Regions from separate parts of the Aciduricibacillus chroicocephali genome, predicted to be linked through region 2. Evidence: riboswitches for the same ligand, from Rfam matches in the RefSeq annotation. Region 2 holds a riboswitch; the other holds the start of a gene.
What was found. Region 2 has a riboswitch for cyclic di-GMP ahead of QR721_RS01470 (methyl-accepting chemotaxis protein). Riboswitches for the same ligand answer to the same signal wherever they lie in the genome.
Positions count from the first base shown of each region.

Region 1: it holds a riboswitch for cyclic di-GMP, as region 2 does, so the genes downstream of both, QR721_RS12985 (glycosyl hydrolase) here and QR721_RS01470 (methyl-accepting chemotaxis protein) in region 2, are expected to answer to the same signal.

Region 1 is NZ_CP129113.1:2,534,518-2,542,163, reverse strand. It holds gene QR721_RS13025 (GvpL/GvpF family gas vesicle protein) at 1-527, shown strand, start outside; gene QR721_RS13020 (gas vesicle protein) at 545-814, shown strand; gene QR721_RS13015 (gas vesicle protein K) at 786-1,070, shown strand; gene QR721_RS13010 (gas vesicle protein) at 1,096-1,413, shown strand; gene QR721_RS13005 (midas domain-containing protein) at 1,441-2,481, shown strand; gene gvpU (gas vesicle accessory protein GvpU) at 2,490-2,879, shown strand; gene QR721_RS12995 (PLL family lectin) at 2,997-4,724, opposite strand; gene trhA (PAQR family membrane homeostasis protein TrhA) at 4,886-5,512, shown strand; cyclic di-GMP riboswitch class I at 5,611-5,699, shown strand; gene QR721_RS12985 (glycosyl hydrolase) at 5,822-6,913, shown strand; gene QR721_RS12980 (DUF2334 domain-containing protein) at 7,018-7,646, shown strand, end outside.
Region 2 is NZ_CP129113.1:261,945-269,590, forward strand. It holds gene putP (sodium/proline symporter PutP) at 1-825, shown strand, start outside; gene lepB (signal peptidase I) at 1,100-1,648, shown strand; gene QR721_RS01460 (CDP-glycerol glycerophosphotransferase family protein) at 1,700-2,932, opposite strand; gene QR721_RS01465 (thermonuclease family protein) at 3,283-4,068, shown strand; cyclic di-GMP riboswitch class I at 4,301-4,386, shown strand; gene QR721_RS01470 (methyl-accepting chemotaxis protein) at 4,401-5,210, shown strand; gene QR721_RS01475 (LysE family translocator) at 5,341-5,976, shown strand; gene QR721_RS01480 (GNAT family N-acetyltransferase) at 5,989-6,501, shown strand; gene QR721_RS01485 (hypothetical protein) at 6,508-7,263, shown strand; gene queE (7-carboxy-7-deazaguanine synthase QueE) at 7,318-7,646, opposite strand, start outside.

The DNA.
Region 1 (7,646 bases), 460 kb from region 2:
TCTGCACCCTTTATAAAAGTGAAGACAGCTTAGTTTCTTCTATTGAGCCGGCTTCAGACAAACTGCGGGCGGCTTTTGAAAAGATTGCAGGAAATGAGGAATGGAACCTCAAAATCTACTGCAATGATACAGCACTGAAGCAGCAATTCAGTACGAGCAATCCAGCATTGGAAGAAAAGAAGGCTGCCATTAGCACTTTGCCAAAGGGAAGGCAGTTTTTCGAGAATAAGAAAATTGATAAATGGCTGGACGGAGAAATCGAGAAGGAGAAAGACAAGATGGGCGAAACAATCCATGAACAGCTTTCCAATCTCGCTTTAACCAGTCATGTGAAGAAAACGTGGAGCAAAGATGCGACAGGAAGACCTGATCCAATGACATGGAACAGCGTCTACCTTGTAAGCAAACGTGAAGTGGAAAGCTTCTTACAAAAGATTGAAGATTGCCAGAAGGATCTGGAAGCGGCCGGGTGGCAGCTTGAAGCGACAGGCCCTTGGCCGGCGTACCATTTTTCCAGCATCTCGTGAAATGAGGAAAGAGAAAAATGACATTAAGAGAAACAGTAGAAAACAAGGATATCGCGCTCATTGATATTCTGGATGTCATTCTGGACAAGGGTGTCGCAATCAAGGCGGATCTCGTCATCTCGATAGCAGGCGTTGATCTTGTCTACCTTGATTTGCGTGTGCTGATCTCCTCGGTCGAGTCACTCGTCCAAGCACAGCAAAATGGACGTAAAACCGTTTCGTCCGAGCAATTCGACATGGAGAAGGAGGCGCTATGTGATGCCACTGGACAATCATCCGAGCGGTAAAATCAATTTAGATCCAGATAATGCAGAGCACGGGCTTGCTCAGCTCGTTCTGACAGTTGTGGAACTGCTCAGACAGATTGTCGAGCGCCATGCGATCCGCCGTGTTGAAGGCGGCACTCTGACAGACGAACAGATTGAGAACCTCGGAGAAGCGCTGATGAATCTGGAAGAAAAGATGGAAGAGCTGAAAGAAGTTTTCGGCTTGGACGCAGAAGACCTGAATATCGATCTCGGTCCATTGGGAAGCTTGCTTTAACGGAATTGCCAAGGAGGAATACAACATGGCAGTGGAACACCCAATGCAGTCGAGCACGATTGTTGATGTTTTGGAGAAGATACTTGATAAGGGCGTTGTCATCGCTGGTGACATCACGGTCGGAATTGCCGATGTCGAACTGCTTACTATCAAAATCCGACTTATCGTCGCGTCTGTAGACAAGGCGAAGGAGATTGGAATGGACTGGTGGGAAAACGATCCATACCTTTCATCCAAAGCAGAAGACAGCAAAACAAAAGCGCTCGAAGAAGAAAATAAAATGTTACATGAAAGACTTGAAAAACTGGAACAGAATATGGCCGTACCTCGGCTTGAAAAATAATTATGGATAAAACAGGAGGATTTTAAAATGAGTGAAACACAAGTAAACAGTGCCAACGCAGTGAATGGAAATGAAGGTTCAAACAATGGTAAATCAAACGGTGAAATGGGAGGCTTGCGTCGTACGATTGCAGGTGGTTTGATCGGAACGACAGTTGGTTATCTCATGACACCTGAAGCTGGGAAGAAGTTGTTCAGCAATGTTGGTGGCTCGGCAATTGGGAGCAAAGGAGCAAGTCTTGGACAAGCTGTAAAAGACAACTCGAAAAAAGCCGCATCGAAGTTATTTGGAAAAGGCAACAAAGAATCAGATGATTCACAGAGTGGCAATAATGATGTGAATGACCGCCTTGATCGCCTGGAACAGATGATTACGCAACTTGCGAGTGGCAACCAGCCGTCAAATAAAGAAGACAATAACAAAGAAGACAATAACAAAGAAGGCAATAACAATGACGATAACAATCAGGATAGCTCAGACAAGGACGGATCTTATGTAGAAAGCCCAATTCATAGCAACAATAATAAGAAGAATAAAGATGAGCAAAAGAATGAATCTGCAAACGAAAACAGCGAGCAGAACAATGAATCGAATAACGATAAGGAACAAGATTCTTCTTCAGATAAAGAATATGAGTCTTTGAAAAAGGAAAATAAAGATTTGCAAGACCGTCTTGGTAAAATTGAAGGCCTGCTTTCCAAGATGACAGAGGACAAGCAGAGCAGAAAAGACGAAGAAAAAGACGACAGTGATAAAACTGAGAACAAAGCTGAAGAGTCCAATAAAGATAACAGCAACTCCAACGAGAAAGAATCGAACGAGAAAGAAAACGATAAGAACAATAACGACAAGAACAGTAATCAAAACAACCAGAACAATCAAAGCAACCAGAAGAACGACGAGAAGAACAAAAAAGAAGATGAGCAGAACAATAGCTCTAACGAAGAAAAGGATAAAGATAAATCCGGCAACAAATCAAAATCAGATGAAAAAAGCAAAAACTCCAAGTACCAGGCAAAAGAGGATGGCACATACTTGAGCCAGGACAACTTGAAGAAGGAGGCGTAAAGGCTCCGATGGCAACAGATACGATGAAGGATAATACGCTCGCATTTTTTGCGGAAGCGGTAAACCGGAATGACTTTACCCTTGATATTACACTCAATGTAAAAGGAGCCGTCATCACAGGAACGATGGTGTCAGCTGGGAAATACTTTGAATCGCTGAGCGAAACATTTGAAGGCAGTGGTGATGTTGCCGAGGCTTTAAGCGAGCAACTGGCACATGCTGGAGAGAATGCTCAGTCCACAAATGGCGGCTCCCCCAGCTTTATACATTTGGAAGGCGCAAAAGTATATTGTGGGGATGCAAGACCGACCCCGTCACAGGGAGACATATTGTGGCGCGGCAAGTTAAGTGAAGTAGATGGTTTCTTTCTTGGGAAAATTCATGACAATGAAGACTAAAACTACATCAGAATATGATCAGAAGCAGTCTTTTTGCCGAAAAGACTGCTTCTTTTTGATATTAGGCCAAATGCAAACTAAAAGAACCCTGGGCATACCGCGCAGGGTTCTTTTGATTCATCGGCCTTGGTACGTATGAATAAGGCTGTTATTCTGACCGCGTGCAAAGACATCGATTCGGTTGGCGCTCCATGAGACCGCAGCAGGGGCTGAAGTAATTGGTCCGCGCAATGTTTCCCAACCGGTCCAGCGTGAACCATTCCACATGCGGTGAAGCAATTCATTATTTCGTCCACGAGCAAATACATCAATCTCATTAGGACGTCTTGAGGAAGCGGCCGGTGCACTGTGAATATTCCCGCCAAGATTCGTCCAGTTGCTCCAACGAGATCCGTTCCAGTGACGGTGAAGCAATCCATTATTCTGAGCCCGCGCGAATACATCGATTCGGTTTGGACCCCATGAGATGGCTGCAGGTTCGGAATTCAGATTGCCGCCGAGATCTTCCCAATCTTCCCATCGCGAACCGTTCCAAGTTTTCTTGTACAACCGATTATTGCTTCCACGAACGAAGACATCGAGCTGATTTTCACGTCTTGTAGATACTGTCGGCCCGCTTGTCAGGACACCGCCGAGATTTTCCCATCCACTCCATCGCGAGCCGTCCCACCACTTGTGATAAAGGGCGTTGTCTGTACCTCTCCCGAAGACGTCAATCCGGTTAGTCCCCCATGATACTGCAGATGGTGCGCTCGAGAGGACACCGCCAAGGTTTTCCCATCCGCTCCATCGTGAGCCATCCCACCATTTGTGATAAAGGGCATTATCGGTTCCGCGTCCAAACACATCAAGGCGATTCGCGCTCCAAGAGGAGACCGTTGGTGCACTCGAGAGGACACCGCCAAGATCTTCCCAACGTGACCACCCTCTGCCTGGCTGCTCAGGACGACCCGGAGCGCCAGCACCACCTCCATGAATGGAGTCCAATGTAATCTGAATGACACGTGTCATTGTACGGTCAATTACATCTTGGGGTACCTTATACTGTTGGAACATCATATTGAACCAAGGCATTTCCCTTTTGAAACGACGGTAGATCTGGGCAGCATTTTGACTTTTCTCACGCTGATCAATCGTATAGTTGATCATGAAGAAGAAAACGTAGTCAATAAGCTGATCATGCATACCGTAATGACGGAGTGTCGTATACAAATCGGAATGGCTCTGCTTAATATTACGCAAAATGGCCTGGGCGTCCGGTCTCTGGCGCAGAGCTTCTTCTATAAAGGCTTGGTCTTCGGCATCCTGCTGGCTTTCAGAATGATCCCGTTCCTTATTGTTTTCTGGATATGCTGAAACTTCTGCACCTGCATTATTGCTATCCTCACCTCTAAATGAGTCTAAGGATGGTTCTGCAGGTGGATAAGCTGATTGGTGAGGATATGCCGGCACATCATACCAATTCGCAAAACCTTCACGCGGCTCTTGCGACGGGTAGGACTGCTCGTTCTGCTGATAGCCGTTCAAAGCACTTGGACTGATCGGGTTGAAGCGATTTTGGCTGTTCAGATGATTGCTCGCCGGCTCTGCATATGGATAGATACCGGGAGCCGATTGTGGAGCGGGGATTGGGTAGCCACCCGGATTATAGGATTGGGCCGACTGTTGGAACAAAGCTCGCGGCTGAATCTGCTGTTGTTGCGGGAAGCCCGTATATTGCAGGCTCTGCTGCTGTGAGAATCCAACGCTCCTCTGCCCCTGATGCTGGTCGAATCTCGGATTTCCTGGCTGACCATATGGCCCAGGAATGAATTGCTGTTGATCCTCAGGATACCTGTTGTACATGTATATGATTCCTCCTCTTCTCAGAACAGCATATGCACAATTGGGCAAAACGGAACCGGAATTTTCCTATGTGAAAATGGACAAACTTCCACTATAAGCTTTTCCTTGATACACTGTATAAGAAAGATGAATGGAGGGAATCCAATTTGGAGAACACCCCTATGTATTCCAAACAGGAAGAAATCGCAAACGCCGTCATCCATGGGATCGGCACATTGCTTAGCATTGCTGCACTATCGGTACTTGTCGCTTTTGCCTCTGTACATGGTTCGGCCTGGCATATTACGAGCTTTGCCATTTTTGGCGGAACGATGATTTTGCTTTATGCTTGCTCGACAATTGTGCACAGTATACCGGCTGGCCGAGCAAAGGATGTATTCGAAATCCTCGACCATTCCGCTATATACATTTTCATTGCTGGAACATATACACCGTTTCTGCTCATCTCCCTTAAAGGTGCATTCGGCTGGTCGTTATTCGGAGTCATCTGGAGCTTAGCCATTGCAGGAACCATTTTTAAAATACATTTCGTCAAGCGCTTCATGCATTTGTCTACATTGCTCTACTTGGCAATGGGCTGGCTCATTTTACTAGCATGGGGGCCACTCGTCGCCAATGTGCCTGAACATGGCCTTACATTTCTTGTGATTGGCGGTGTGCTCTATTCCGTCGGTGCCATTTTCTTCGTATGGCGCGGTTTCCGCTATCACCACGCAATCTGGCATCTGTTCGTGCTTGCTGGATCTGTCATGCATTTCTTCGCAGTGCTGACATTGCTGAACAGCTAGGCGTTGAAAAACGATATATAAAATGGCGAAAAAATCTCACGAAATTTGTGAATTTGGTACTATTCAGTCCGTTTCAAATGCAGTATAATATGTTCAACTACTATATAGGGCAAACTTGCTGAAAGGCAAGGACGCAAAGCCATGGGTCTAAGGCGGTTTATACCGCTATGATTGCCAGGTTGCGGATTCCGGAATGTGCTTCTGGATCGATTGCCCTTTTCTGTTCGTCTGGAAAAGGGCATTTTCGTTTTCTCTGAGGGACATCCTCTGAATCTGGTGACGAGTTCAACTGATGAGGAGGAATCCCTAATGAGAAAGTTATTCGCTTCCCTGTTGGCTGCCACCCTGCTTTTGCAAGCTGCACCAGTCATGGCTCAAAAGGACATGACATCTGCTACGGAACGTTTCATTGCGAACCATATGCAGAATCCAAATGGAACACTTGCTACATATCTTATTGATCGACCTTCGACTGATCCGACATATGTTGCCGGACACGAAGCACTTTCTGAATCACTCGGTTTGGAAATGGTCTACTTGTTCGAGAAAAAAGATGCCATCGCTTTCCAGAAACAGTATGACATTTTGAAGCAGTATTATCTTGCACCAAATGGACTTGTTCGCTGGAAACTGAACGCCGATGGAACGAGTAGTGTAACGACGAATGCGCTCATCGATGATTGGCGAATCATGACTGTCTTGTTCAAAGCTGGTGAATATTTCGGCAATGCTGCATATACTGAGACAGCTAAGCAGATGGCCAAGGCACTCGCTGAGAAAAACATGAGAAACGGCTATTTCACTGATTTCCATGATTCTCAATATAATATTTCCAATAACACACTCAGCCTCTTCTATATTGATCCGGAGGCTTTGCAATATATGCTCAAGTACAATGTAATCAGCAAGAAGACATTAAACCGTACAATTGGTGTATTGAATTCAGTGCCAAGTGATGGCGTCTTCTTTGCGAAGAATTTCAATGTAGATACAGCAACGTATCAAAACGATGCACAAGTTCATATGATTGAACAAATCTATATTGCGCACTTCCGAAAACTAAATGGGAAGAATTCTCCTGGTTTCTATGATTTTGTGAAGCAGGAATTCAACCGGAACGGCCGATTGTACGGTCAATATGATCGTGCTTCACGCCAGCCGGCAGTCAATTTTGAGTCTAATGCTGTTTATGGCATGCTCATTCAGTATGCGCTCGAAATGAATGATCCCGATTTTGCAAGACGGGTATATGACCGTATGCATGAATATGAAGTCAGCGATCCGCAAAGCCCGTACTATGGAGGCTATGTCGTCGAGACACCGGATGGCAGTGACACGCATATCTTTGATAATTTGTTTCCTCTCCTTGCCAAGCAACAATTGGAACGTTTGGCAAATTAATATAGGGATGTACACCCCTTAAATAGAGAAATCCACGTCGCCATTGTGCTTCGTGGATATTTTTTTGTTTACGTTTCCCTTTTTTGCCGACAGAGAATGATATAATGGCTGAATCATATTTGGAGTTGGTGATCACTGTGAAACGGATTGTCACTTTCCTGCTATTAATAGTAATCGTGGCGGGTTCTATTCCGGTTCAGGCAGCAAAAGTTGGAACAGAAGGTAGCCGGGTTCTTATCGTCTATTCGCCAAAGCAGGAAGAAGATCTTGGACAGGCTCGGATGATGGATAGTCTTGCCGGACATTTTTCAAACGATATAAAAATTATAGAAGATCAAGATTGGCGTTCGATTAATCCGAAAGATTTCACCCAAATAATTTATATGGGACTTGAAGAAAAGCAGCTCCCAGGCAAGTTAGTGTCAGATATCAAATTATTTAAGGGCACTGTCTATGCATTCGGGAGGAATAGCGAGCAGTTCGGAAAACGATTCAGCTTTGTCAAAAGGACGGGTGGTGTGCTCGTCAATAAACTGAAGCTGACATCAAATGGCTTTGAAATGCAGACCGCAGAGGAGCGTCTTGCTTCCATTGTTACACCATCTGCCAAATCGAAAGTTCTTGTTAGCGGAATGAATGGGAGTACAGCCGAATATCCGCTTGTCATCCAAAATGGTAACGATTTTTACTGTGGATTGGAATCACTTTTCAATCCGAGCGGTTATTTTGTCGG
Region 2 (7,646 bases):
GAAGTGAATCCTCATGCGCTTAGTCTTGTAAAGGGCGCAACTGTTGCAGGCGTAATCTCTGCTCTTGCATGGGGGCTCGGCTATTTCGGTCAGCCGCATATCATCGTACGATTTATGGCGATTAAAACGGTTAAAGAAACGAAGCAAGCACGGAGAATTGGAATTGGTTGGATGATTCTCAGCCTTGCTGGAGCAATTGGTACCGCCCTTGTCGGTATAGCCTATTATCAGCAAAACACTGGTGCCAAACTAGTCGATAAAGAAGCTGTCTTTATCGCACTTGGGCAGATCATTTTCCATCCATTCATTGCTGGAGTATTGCTGGCAGCCGTCCTTGCAGCAATTATGAGCACAATATCCTCGCAGCTGATTGTTACTTCATCTGCCTTAATCGAGGATTTGTACAAAACGGTTCAGAAAAGTAAATCCTCAGAGAAGACATATGTATTCCTTGGCCGGATTGCCATTCTTGTTGTATCTATAATTGCGATGGCCCTTGCCTGGAAACAGAACGATACAATTCTGGCACTTGTAAGCTTTGCTTGGGCTGGCTTCGGGGCAGCATTCGGTCCGACAATACTGCTCTCGCTTTATTGGAGAAAAATTACTTCCATTGGAGCGCTATCGGGCATGATTGTAGGAGCCGTTACTGTAATCGTTTGGGGAAATGTTGATATTCTTAAGGATAGCCTTTATGAGATTGTTCCGGGCTTTGCACTGAACCTCATTGTCACAATTGTTGTCAGCTTACTGACGCATAAGGAAAATCCAGAGATCGACAGAGAGTTCAATGAAGCCCTTGAACTGCTGCACTCGGATGATTAAATTCTAATACGACCCGCCTTCCATTGGGGAAGGCGGGTTTTTAACTTTGAAATCGAAGAAAACAGCTGGTCCCGACTTGATGATTAAGTGACAGGACAGAGGGAATTTGCAGAAATTCGTTAGTAATAAAGATAATTGGAGGTGCAGGGTTCAATATTAAGTTTAATGGTCTTTACATAAACTTTTCCTTAAATACATAATATTCTGCTCCTGTCTCTGATACAATGAGGTCATAAGCACATTTTTCCGGTCAAACCGATAAAGGGGGACTTTCGTGAATACGGTTGGTAAAGAGATTTGGTCTTTTGTAAGGATTATACTTTTCGCAATTATTTTTGCTTATATCATCAATCATTTTCTATTGGCCCCTTATGTCGTTAAAGGGGAATCTATGCATCCAAACCTTCAAGAGGAGAATAAGCTTGTCATCAATAAATTGAGCCAATTCAGCCATTATAAGCGGTTTGATATTATTGTGTTCAATGCTCCGGATGAGGATGCCCGCTATGTTAAGAGAATAATCGGTCTGCCTGGAGATACAATTGTGATGAAGAATGACATTTTGTATATTAACGGTAAGGCATACGATGAATCCTATTTGCAGTCCCCAAGTCAAAAAGCGGGTCTGTCCTATACAGGTGATTTTACATTGGAAGAGCTGACAGGATATGAGAAGGTCCCTAAAGGGTCTCTATTTGTCCTTGGTGATAATCGAGCAGTGAGTAAGGACAGCCGTTATTTTGGGCTCCTTTCAAAAAATAAAATAATCGGAAAAGCAGTTTTTCGAATCTGGCCGTTCACAGAGGTTGGCCAGGTACAATAATGTGATTAAAAGGACCTGTGACGCAGTCGTACTGCGTCACAGGTCCTTTTTTTAAGTTTCTTCAACAGTCTTATTCATCGCCACCCCAGGCTTACTCAGTTGAGGAGCGGGCCCGATAATTGTATCTGCAAGGCGCTGGCAATGATGTTTATCGAAATAGGCAATATACTTGTTGGCGATAGGATACCAAGGGTTTGTAGTCGCACCTTCAGCTGTGATATGTCGCAAAATTTCTTGTACCTCTTCAATTGTATCTGCTTTATAACCATACAAATCCTTATTCAAATCCATATAGGTTCCACGTTTCGCAACGAACTCATCCAGATCGAATGTGAAAAATATAATTGGCTTGTTCATATAAAGGAAGTCCCAAGAAACACTTGTATAATCCGTCAGCAGCATGTCGGCAAGAATAACCTCGTCCTGTATAGAAATCTCATTGAAGCTGAAAAACTTGATGTTGGGCTCGTCCTTGGCCAACCCCCGAAAATGAGACTCAAATCTCTTCATGAAAGGATGCAGGGCGCAGATGATTTCAAGTTCTCCATCTCGTATCAGCTGTCGGATTTGTGGATTACTGACAAGCTTCTGTGTTTGCTGGAAATAGCTATTTTCCATGAAGGCTGCTTCATCAAGATCAAGCAGCCATTCACGCCATGTCATCATCATCAGAATACGCTTAACCTTCTTTGCAGGTATATTTGTAGCAAAGCGATCGAAACGCGGCATACCGGTGATGGTCAACTTTTGCTCAGGAATTTTCCATTCAAATTGCTTGATATCCTTTTCGTGCTGTGAAGCGCAATTGAAGTAATCTGTGCGCTTCAATAAAGGAATATCTTCAGGTTGAATGAGGATTTTCTTGAAACCTTCAATTCCGTGGCTTACGTGGGTGATGATTGTACGCCGATTCAGGAAAATATATTTCTCAATATGCGGAGCGATATCATAGATGATGGAGTGACCATGAAATGAATAATCCGCTTTGAAAAACAGCATATAATTGCGCAGGCTGCCAAGCGGAATTGCATTTGGTATTTGTTTTTCCTGTACGTAGCTGGTACTCGGGTCGTATAGCCAGTATACGTCTAGGTCCGCTCGCTCTCGAGTCAGATAACTGTGCAATACGGAGGCATTATCTTCGTATTTCTCGCCAAGATTTCCGCCGACAAGAACGATTGGCCTGCCTGTTCCTCGCCTCGTGAAAATAGAACATGCGAAGGCAAACATTATTTTTAAAAAGGCGATGGTGCGCGCAAATTTTTTTCTGTGTTTGAGTTCCATGGGCATTTTTCCTTCCCAAATTATATGTAAACTAATGATACATTCCCTGAAACTCTGTTTTGTAAGCCAATTTCAATTAAAAATTTTATTTTTGCAGATTCACGGACCAAGTAAAACAATTTTCATAGAAACCGCCACCTAAAAATGGCATTTTGCTATAATGAACAGAGTAATTCAAGAAATTGCCACTTCAAGTCGGAGGGATTGTATTGATGACATTGTTTATATTGTCTTTGTGTCTATCAGCTGCTGTTATGAGCGGTATTTTATACAAACATAAGTCGAACAGAGGAACGGTTGGTTTTGTTGCGCTGATTGCTTTTTGTCTGGTGCTGACTGGCTGTGCGGAGATGGAACAAGGTAGTAGCGATAAGGAACAGAAACAAAATGAATCGGATTCATCACAAGAATCAAAGCAAGAAGGAACTGGACAAGAACAAGTGCAGCAAAAGAAAGAAGAAAACGAATATATTCAAACTTCCAAAGATGGGGAAACAGTACAGGCGAAAAATCAGGCAACTGTCAAGCTATCCAGAGTTGTCGATGGCGATACAATCAAAGTGTATTATAAAGGTAAGGAAGAAACCGTACGTTATTTGCTAATGGATACACCTGAGTCAAAAAAGCCGGGAGAGTGCATTCAACCTTATGCAGAAAAAGCGAGCAAGCGTAATGAACAACTCATAAAAAGCGGAAAGCTTACTTTGGAATTTGAGAAAAGCAGGACAGACAAATATGGCCGCCTTCTCGCATATGTTTTCGTAGATGGGAAATCAGTTCAGGAGACACTAATCAAGGAAGGGCTCGCTCGTGTTGCATATGTTTATGAGCCGCCATACAAGTATTTGAACCAGTATGAGCAAGCACAAGAATTTGCGAAAAACAAGAAACTTAATATTTGGTCTAAGAAAGGTTATGTTTCCAGTCGTGGATTTAATGGCTGTGCAAAGGAAGCAGGAACACAACAGCCTGTCGAAAAGTCAACACAGGAACCAGTATTAAAGACTGGTAGCGCAGAAGTATTTAAGAATTGTACAGAACTGCGCAAAAAGTATTCAGATGGCGTGCCAGAGGGACACCCAGCCTACCAGTCTAAAATGGATCGGGATAAAGACGGGTATGCATGTGAGAGATAATTAGGAAGTCGGAGGCGGATTAAGATTTAACGCTTCCGGCTTTTTTCTTGAAAAAGGGTGAGAGCTATCTCACTAAGCAGAGCATCAATACTGTTTTCTTCAAGACTTGCGTTTTAAGTTGAGGCAAGACAAAAAAGGCATCTCGTTCATCATGGTAGGATGTTGACGGTTAAGTAAATTATTTCAAAAACTTATTGGCTTGCCGGAGAAGTTGTAATACACTTTACTTTAAATAAGTGAAAAGCAAACTGATTGAAAAGTCAGGACGCAAAGCCCAAGGTCTAAAGTCGCTGTGACAATGATGGCTGGGTTGCCTCATATGGAGGAGTAAGATGAGTCTTTCCAAGAGTACTCAACCATTGAATGAAACAGCAGTACTGGCGGCGATGGATGTTAACCTCGCAATGGTCGAGTTCAGCATGGAACGAGAAGTAATTTGGGCAAATGAAAATTTTCGAAAAACGCTTGGTTATAGTACGAGAGAACTGAAAGGCATGCGTCATGAAAAGCTTTGTTTTAAAGATTATACACAAACGCAAGGGTACCATGATTTATGGCAGCATTTGTCTACAGGGGAGAAGTACGAGGCTAAAGTAGAAAGACGCAGCAAACAAGGAAGCCGGTTGTGGCTTGAAGCAACATATATACCGGTTATTAATGACAAACATGAAGTAGAAGCAATCCTGAAAATCGCTACAGATATTACTGAGCGGGAGAATGGTACACTGAAAATTATTGAGCGTCTGAAAACATTGCCACAGGAACTCGTTGATGTAGTTGCCCGGAATTCTGCCGAAAAAAGTCAGGCAATTGTTGCGCTGCGAGAGCAAGTTGATGCAATAAGCGAAGTGGCGAAAGAAATACAGATGATTTCCTCACAAACAAATGTGCTTGCTCTAAATGCAACTATAGAAGCAGCTCGTGTCGGAGAAAAGGGCAAAGGGTTCAAAGTAGTGGCAGATGAAGTGAGACGCCTATCAAAAAATGTTGATGAAGCAACTCGAAGCATTAGACTTAATATTGAAAGAATTGAAGAGCAGGCTGGAAAGGTAGGTAACACGACGGAACAATTGAATGGTTCCGTTAAGGAGAAGCAGACAGATTTCGAACAGGTTTTTAAAGAAATTGAAAGTATGCTTTAATTCTAAAATCGTAACTTAGAATCTTTCTTTTTCTTCTTTAGTTGGTCACTTACTATCTGTTATAATTTAAAAAGTAATTATTCTCCGCCTTTTATGGGCGGTTTTTTGTTGTGGAAAGGATTGAAGCATAATGACATTATTCATCTCTGGTTTTCTTCTCGGTATGTCTATGGTGCTCGATCTCGGAACTGCCAATGTGGCGCTCATCCGGACAGGCATTATTAAGGGTTTTCTGGCAGCTTTGCTGTTTGCGCTAGGAACAACTGTCAGCGATATGGTCTATGCAGTCTGCTCAGTACTTGGAATTGCGGCGCTTTTGCAGTCGAGCAGCATATTCCATTGGATTCTTTGGATTGCAGGAACTGTTGTACTGCTGTTCCTCGCCTACCACTCCATTCGGGATGCTTTCAAGCCAAAGTCGCTTAACATAGATGACGAAGAGCGGAAGAAGCGTAATTTGTTCCAGCAATTCCTTATGGGTATGGGGATTGGTCTATCGGCTCCAACGACTTTGCTCTGGTTCGCAACTGTAGGAGGAAGCGTCGTTTCCACCGTTATTGGCGGTGTTTCTTTCGACAGATTGCTGCCATTTTTCATAGGTTTCCTATCTATATCTGTTATTTGGGGTGCAGTACTTGCCTATATTAGCAGTCTTGGTGGTAAAGTACTTGGCGGGAAAATGATGAAGGGACTTTCACTTATATCGGGCCTTCTATTTCTGGGGTTTGCAGGTTATGTATTTTTCAATGGTCTTAATCAATTGTAGGGAGGAAAGACAATGATACGAAATGCGGTTGAACAAGACTTATCTGAAATACTTACTATCTATAATGATGCAATCCTTAATACGACGGCTGTGTATCACTATGATGAGAAAACAATTGAAGAGCGGAAGAGTTGGTTTGCTGGAAAAATGGCAAATCAAGAACCAGTTCTAGTGTACGAGGAATTGGGCAAAGTATTTGGCTTTGCAACATACGGGACATTTCGTCCTTGGCCTGCGTTTAAATATGCAATTGAACATTCCATATATGTATCAAGTACAGGCAAAGGAAAAGGTATTGGTTCGCAGCTGCTCAAGGAGCTAATTGACATAGCTTCCGAAAGAGGCATAAAGACGATGGTTGCTGGAATCGACACGAGTAATCCAGCAAGTATCGCATTGCATGAGAAATTCGGATTTACCCACTCAGGAACGATACAAAATGCAGGCTACAAATTTGGTCGCTGGCTCGATTTAGCCTTTTATCAACTTGATTTTCCAGGGCCGAAGAATCCGGTAGAAGGGTGAAATAGAATGATTTCTCCGCAAATTGAAGAAGTGGACTCTTATTTGCAGGCAATCTCGGGAATGCCTGCAAATTTCCCGCTAAAAAAGGCGGATTTGCTAAGTATAAGTAGTAGGTTCCTTATGCAGGAAGAGGGTCCGCTTACGATGTACTATGCGCCGCATAATGAGGTTATCAATACTGCGGCAAGAGTAGTCATCGTCGGAATCACACCGGGCTGGTCACAGATGAAAACAGCTCTTGAAGCAGCGAAGCGGGCGGAAATAGAAGGAGCAAGTACTGAGGTAATGCTCAAGCGCGCCAAACAATCTGCCGGATTTGCCGGTTCGATGCGTACACATTTGATTCAGATGCTTGACGGTATCGGGATTTCCTCCTTATTTAATCTTTCTTCTTCCGCTGAATTATTCGAAGAACGTACAGACTTGCTGCATACAACTTCCATTATCAAATACCCAATATTTAAAAATGGGAAAAATTACACAGGCCATGCACCAAAAATGGATCGAGTTGAGATGTTGAAACCATACATTGAAAAAGTGTTTCCAGAAGAACTCAGTCTGATTGAGGGAGAATACTTGCTCATCCCGCTTGGAAAGGCTGTCGGTGAAATACTTGGACAGCTTGCTGAGGTGAAGAAGATACGTGCTGAACGCTGTCTCTTTGGCTTCCCACATCCGTCTGGAGCGAATGGCCATCGAGTAAGCCAGTTTGCATCAGAGCAAGAGCGGCTGCGGTCAATTGTGCAAGCATGGAAGAAGTAAAACTTGTTAATGGTATAAAAAAATCAGCTATCCATATTAGGATAGCTGATTTTTTTATACACCTCGTTTGTTCCCCCATAAATACGTATGGAGTTGCGGTAATACTTTTACGTTATTTAAATCGGTGCTCTCCATTACTCGATCAATAAGTTTTTCATACTTGCGAAGCAAATGTGCAACGAGAGCAGCATCATCAAGTGTCACCAAGTCATCATTTCCGACTTGTAAGTACCAGTCAGCATCTGGATAACGTTTATATAAATCAACAGCGTAGTCGAAATCTGCATCATCAAAAATGACGACTTTCAAGCTGAAGCGCCCTTTCTGCTCAGCTTGCAATGTGCGGATTATTTCATCGAGAACAGTATAGTTTGTCACCATTC